One region of the Limibacter armeniacum genome, then DNA from elsewhere that is predicted to be linked to it. Evidence: riboswitches for the same ligand, from Rfam matches in the RefSeq annotation. Region 1 holds a riboswitch; each other region holds the start of a gene.
What was found. Region 1 has a riboswitch for cobalamin ahead of V6R21_RS05420 (DUF5074 domain-containing protein). Riboswitches for the same ligand answer to the same signal wherever they lie in the genome.
Positions count from the first base shown of each region.

Region 1 (2,252 bases):
CTGAACTTGAAGACAACAAGTTGTCTGCCTATATGTTAAGCCTTAGCTTACAGCATACAGGTTTAAAAGGAAAACCGCTTTTGGGAGTGGATTATATCAGTGGTGATGATAAGGGCACAACTGATGTTACGGAAGGCTGGGCACCACTCTATGGTACCAACCACAAGTTTTATGGCTTTATGGATTACTTCTATGTAGGCTCCGGACACAACGGTGGAGGTAACAACAAAAGTGGTGGACTGGTGGATATTTACCTGAAAACCACTTTCAAGGTAGGCGAAAGCAGTAATTTGCTGGCACACCTACACGCCTTTAGCTCCCCAACAGATGTATATGACCTGTCATCTGCTGACCCTGAAGCGACACTTGGCAGTTATCTAGGTACGGAACTGGATTTGGTATTTGTCAAAAAGCTAGCAGAAAACATCACATTCAAAGCGGGTTACTCCCAGATGTTTGGTACAACTTCCATGCAACAGGTAAAAGGACAATTCAATACAGATACAGGAAAGTATGCAAACATCAAAGGCATGCAAAACTGGACTTGGGTCATGATCAATTTTACACCAAAGTTTTTATAAAGGAATCATTCAACCAACTCCTTGAGCTTCTGGAATTCGTTTTCCGGAAGCTTTTTTCAGTTGTGACCTATTAAGAAGAACTGAGTTTTGAGTCACACTTTTTTTGCTACTCTGATGAAAATCACCTTCCATAAAAAAGAATAAACCAAACTGAGTTCTATATTTGTGCCCGAATTGGTATCCGCAAGGATTTAATAGGGAATCCGGTGAAAGACCGGGACTGTCCCCGCAGCTGTAAGCTTCTACAGTGTTTGCGCTTTTTTGCCATTGTTTTCTTCGGAAGATGAGAAGGCCGCAAGCATGAAGTAAGTCAGAAGACCTGCCATTCGACATTCGACAAATGCTTGCCTTCGGGAGTTAAGGTAATGCTACCACAATACTTTTGCAGAATTACATGATAGCTCAGGTATGCATTACCTTACTTGCTATACGTGCATAATTCTCACTTTTTGTGGAGCCTTCAATATCCCCCTTTTGCCAAAGCTTTTGTCTCTTTTTTCACACAAAAATTTATTGTAAATGAAATTATTGAGACAGCACTCAATGCTATGGTTCTCCTGGCTACTTCTGCTAGGTATTACATTTTCAGGATGTGATGACAAGGACGATCCTATTCCTCCATCTTCAGTACAGATTCTATCACCCGAAACCAATGGGGCATTCTTTGTTGGCGAAGAGGTTACCTTTGTTGGCGATGCACAAGATGCACAATCATACACTTGGGAAATTAATGGTGAAGAATTGTCCACAGACATTTCTTTTACCTATTCGTTTACGGCAGAAGGTGAATACAATATCGCATTCAATGCCATCAATGAAAGTGGTTCCATCAGTGATGTTGTAACGCTGCAAGTCAACAGTGGTGTACAGATCAATGGTATGTCAGAAAATGAGTTCTACCTGGTAGGAGATACTATCTCACTATTCGCCAATATTGAGAATCCTGCCCTTACCAGCTTTAAATGGGTAGTCCACGATGAGGTTTTAAGTGACTCACTCACATTCAAGTACGTACTCAGAGATGTTGGATTACAGCAGATCACTTTTACAGCACAGGGTACTGACTACGCTTCCGTACTGACACAACAAGTTGAGGTCGCTCCTCTTCTAGGTGGAGCCCTGATTGTCAATGAAGGTAACATGAGTAATGAAATGGGAAGTGTGTCCTTCCTTCAAAGAGGTGGCAACACGCTTTTCACCAACGCTTATGCATCTCTGAACCCAGGCAAAACCCTTAGCAATGTCACCCAGTCGGCATCCTACTTTGGTGACTATGTGTATTTCATTTCCCAGAATGGTCCCAACTATATCATCGTAGCCGATAAAGAAACCTTGGTGGCTGTTGACTCCATCACCACCAGTGATGTTTCATTGAGCTGGCCAACCCATCTGGCAATGGTCAGTACCACAAAAGGTTATGTCCGCGACAACAACGGCATCTCCATCATTGACTTCAGTGCTAAGTCTGTCACCAATATCAGTGGCGTTGGTGCTGCCAAGGCACAACCGATCGTGATTGGCAACAAGCTTTTCACTTACTCAGGCAGCAACCTGTATGTAGTGGATATCACAACTGATCAACTGATCCATACCGAAACGTTCGGCAGCAGCATTGGCGGATTTGCTGAAGCTACAGACGGTAACCTTTGGGTTGCTCAAAGTGGAACTCCT
Region 1 covers NZ_JBAJNO010000006.1:169,145-171,396, reverse strand. The annotation lists gene V6R21_RS05425 (alginate export family protein) at 1-581, shown strand, start outside; cobalamin riboswitch at 739-922, shown strand; gene V6R21_RS05420 (DUF5074 domain-containing protein) at 1,101-2,252, shown strand, end outside.

Region 2 (2,252 bases), on a different contig from region 1:
GACTCACTATTTACTTTGTCATAATAGCAAGTGGTCATTTTGACCACTTGAATCTGACTAGTTATTCTATGGTAAGTAGTTTCTTTAGTAAATAATAAAAGTGAGTGAATACTGAGTATTTCGTGTACCTGAAAATTGGGATAAGTTCAAACGTATACATCCTCAGTTAGGATCAAAATATTAAAGACCACTATAAACCTGTTTTAAAAATTATTGCCATAACAAGATGTAGCCACTATTTGGAGATATTTTTTATGTTACTATATATTTTTAAGTATATCTCATAAAAAAGTAGTGAACTGGTAAAACGTAAAGACAAATAATAATACTTGATAGTTTCAAAAACTATTTTTTACCATCATTAAATCATAGAATATTTTGTCACATTTTACACTTCTCCTAACATTTTATCATATATACTGAATAGGAAATTCTTGTATAAACCTGTAAAGTGTTAAGTGAATAGGTCAGTGTAGCAAGTGAAAAATTAATGCGCTAATAAGTCTTCATCTATACATAGAAGGTTTGTGTTTTATGAATGACTTTTTAAAGGTGAAAAAGTAGTGATTGCAATGGCTATTTATGCTACTGAATTATATCAATGAATATTTAGAATGTTAATAACAATAATAGTTCAGAAAAGTATAAAGAGATAATATAATTCTTGTGATATAAACCCTATTTATGATAAGCCCTCTTAATATGTATTCATGTGAAGTTTTATTATTTTTTACACTTTAACAATGTGTATACGCATGTTTTGTGCTGTATTTAATTGGAAATAAATAAAATTGAAAGGTGTTTTTTGGTAACTGATTTTTATAAAAAATGTTGTGTTAAAAATTGATTCTAATTCATAATGAAGGCAGTATAAAAACTTCGAAAAACGAGTTAGCCGCTTGCTATGAAACCAAAAAAATATCTATAAATTTGCGTCCCGGATTACACACCAAGTCACTCAAAAATTTTGGGAAGAAAAATAGGGGAATCGTGTGGGAATCACGAGCTGTAGCGCAACTGTGAGTGGCGTTATGCCATAAGCCAGATTACCTTTCTTGGTGTGTGGATTTTGCTTTCGCATCAAAAGCAAATGTCTAGATCGATCAACAAAGTCATTTATGCCAAAATGTCTCTGATGGGTGTGTTCTGTACATATTGCTGGTGCGAATGGTTTTCTCAATACAATAAAAGCAGCAATATGAGTATCTTTGACAGACGTATTAACTACAAACCATTTGAATACCCTGAAGTATTACAGTTTACAGAAGCAATTAACAAGTCTTTCTGGGTACATTCAGAAGTAGATTTTACTGCAGACGTACAGGATTTTCATTCTTACCTGAATGAAAATGAAAAAGAGGTTGTGAAGAGAAGTCTTTTGGCTATTGCTCAAATTGAGGTAGCTGTGAAGTCTTTTTGGGGCGACCTGTATCACCATTTTCCAAAGCCTGAATTTAATGGATTGGGAAGCACTTTTGCTGAATGTGAATTCCGCCATTCAGAAGCGTACTCCCGTTTGTTAGATGTATTGGGTTACAATAGCGAGTTTGGAAAACTAATTGAGACGCCTGTAATCCGTCAGCGTATTGACTATCTTTCGGATGCTTTGGCACATACTAAGTCTCAGGACAAAAAGAAATACGTTTTCTCGTTGATCCTTTTCTCTATCCTGATCGAAAACGTATCATTGTTCAGCCAATTCGCGATTATCCTTTCATTTACTCGTTTTAAGGGAGTAATGAAAAATATCAGCAACATCATTGCTTGGACTTCTATTGACGAACAGGTACATGCAAATGCAGGAATCTATATCGTGAATACGATCAAGTCAGAATTCCCTGATTTCTTCGATGAGGAGACAGTTGAAGAGTTACGTGAAATTGTGGCAGATTCTATTCAAGTTGAGTCAAATATTCTAGACTGGATTTTTGAAGGAGGTGAAATTGAAAACATCAGCAAGGAAAACCTTTTAAACTTTATGAAGTTCCGTGTTGATGATAGCCTTACTAAAATTGGCCTTGATAAACTTTATTATGTTTCTGACAGCAATTACCAGCCAATGGTATGGTTTGAGGAAGAAGTTTTTGCTAACAGTTTGGATGACTTTTTCGCTAAGCGTCCGGTAGAATATACCAAACATGACAAGAGCATCACTGCTGATGACCTGTTTTAATAAATGTTGCTAGCTGATCAACTGTATCCGAAATCAAGTTATAATAATTAGGAGGTTCTTGATCCAGTTAAAAAGATAC
Region 2 covers NZ_JBAJNO010000002.1:282,556-284,807, forward strand. The annotation lists adenosylcobalamin (AdoCbl) riboswitch at 957-1,099, shown strand; gene V6R21_RS02195 (ribonucleotide-diphosphate reductase subunit beta) at 1,091-2,173, shown strand.
Region 2: it holds a riboswitch for cobalamin, as region 1 does, so the genes downstream of both, V6R21_RS02195 (ribonucleotide-diphosphate reductase subunit beta) here and V6R21_RS05420 (DUF5074 domain-containing protein) in region 1, are expected to answer to the same signal.

Region 3 (2,252 bases), on a different contig from region 1:
ATCCTTCTTTTTGAAGAAATTGAAGTATTGGATTTTGCAGGTCCGTTCGAAGTTTTTTCCCTCGCTGAAAAAAATAACACTAAGCTTTTCAATGTCCACACAATTGGTGAATCAGAAAGTGTAATCCATGCAAGGAATGGCCTTAAAGTAGTCCCCAATTTCAACATACAAAATCATCCAAAACTCGACATTTTAATTATTCCGGGCGGATATGGAGCTGAAGAAATTACTATAAAAAACAATACTATACTGAATTGGATAAAAGACCAGTATCAAAAAGTTGAAATAATGGCATCTGTATGTACTGGTGCTCTTTTATTGGCAGAGTGTGGAATTTTGGATTACAAAAAGGCAACGACACATTGGATGGATATAGATAGGCTAGAAAATGAATACCCCAATGTTACAGCTGTACGAAACACAAAATTTGTAGATGAAGGAAACCTGATTACTTCAGGTGGAATTTCGGCCGGAATCAACATGTCCTTTCACTTAGTGAAAAAGCTATTCGACCATGAAACTGCTGAACTGCTGGCGAAGAGAATGGTGTATGATATTGAATTATAATTTCAGAGTCTCTTTATCTTCACATGTAAATAACTTAAAATTTAAAACTTCTGACTGAAAGTAGGTTACCTATCAAATCATCAAATAAACCCTAATTATTTTCAATACTTAAAAGTAAAATACCTAACTTTCTTGCCAGAAAGTTCTTTATGTAATTTCATCAAACGGAAAAGGTTACGCTTAGCTGTGTATTAATAGGGAATCTGGTGTAAATCCAGAACTGTCGCGCAACTGTAAGTAACATAAAAGGCTTTTGCCCTTGTGATCCACTGTTCATTTTATGAATGGGAAGGACGGTAAAAGCTGTTATAAGTCAGGAGACCTGCCTATTCCGCTATGACTTTGCTTTCGCGATTTGAAGCTTTAGGTCAGGTCTGGTGTATTTTTTAAGCAAGACATAGGATTACTGTGTTTTGTTGATACTTCAGCACGTCCTTTTCTCTCCTAATTTCTTCAATTTCGTGTTTTGCAAAGCAGAAATTCTGCAATGAGCTTTTAACTAAAATTCAATCCTTAAAAGTTAAAAGAAATGCAAACACACATTCTTGGCTATCCGCGCATTGGTAGCAAAAGAGAACTCAAAAAAGCCTGCGAACAATACTGGTCAGGCAAAATTTCAGCCACTGACCTTATCGAATCAGGTCATACGATCCGGAAACAAAACTGGCAGTTACAAAAGGAAGCTGGCATAGACCTTATCCCATCCAACGACTTCTCTTTTTATGATCAGGTTTTGGATATGACATTAACTGTCAATGCTATTCCTAACCGCTATAAAGAAGTGGTTGGAGCCAAACCTCTCGACCTCTATTTTGCCATGGCAAGAGGCTACCAAAAAGATGGGGTAGATATAACAGCGATGGAAATGACAAAATGGTTTGACACCAACTACCATTACATCGTTCCTGAATTCAAGAAAGACCAAGAATTTCAGTTGCTATCCACTAAAATCATTGATGAATTTTCGGAAGCAAAAAAAATCGGAATTTTAACCAAACCTGTACTGCTAGGACCAGTTTCATACCTGCTTCTCGGTAAAGAGAAAGAGGAAGGTTTTCACCGAATTGAACTTATTCATAAACTCCTGCCTGTTTACCTTGAGATACTCACTCAACTACAGACTCTCGGTGCTGAATGGGTACAATTTGATGAACCATTCTTGGCTTTGGACCTAAGCAATTATGAAAAAGAAGTGCTTTTGGGTACTTACCGTACAATTCAAAAAGAGTTTCCTCAGCTAAAAACAATCATTGCGACTTACTTTGACGGTCTCAAAGATAATTTAGCACTGGCTACATCACTACCTGCATGTGCTTTGCATATTGATTTGGTAAGAAGTCCTGAACAACTCACTGAAGTATTACAGCAAGCACCTAAAGACCTCAGCATTTCATTGGGGATAATTGATGGTAGAAATATTTGGAAAAACAACTTCCAAAACTCTTTAGAAAAGATACAGCTCGCTGTTGATAAGCTGGGCAGTGACCGAGTTATGATTGCTCCAAGCTGTTCTCTTCTACATTCCCCTTGTGATTTAGAATTGGAAACAAACGAAGCTGTTCTAACTTCTGAGATCAAGAATTGGCTGGCTTTTGCCAAACAAAAAGTAGATGAAGTTGCTACCCTTAAGCAACTGGCAGAAGGCAATAATGATGAATCAATCATTGCTAAGCTACAAGCTAATA
Region 3 covers NZ_JBAJNO010000009.1:1,126,530-1,128,781, forward strand. The annotation lists gene V6R21_RS22380 (DJ-1/PfpI family protein) at 1-567, shown strand, start outside; cobalamin riboswitch at 722-911, shown strand; gene metE (5-methyltetrahydropteroyltriglutamate--homocysteine S-methyltransferase) at 1,097-2,252, shown strand, end outside.
Region 3: it holds a riboswitch for cobalamin, as region 1 does, so the genes downstream of both, metE (5-methyltetrahydropteroyltriglutamate--homocysteine S-methyltransferase) here and V6R21_RS05420 (DUF5074 domain-containing protein) in region 1, are expected to answer to the same signal.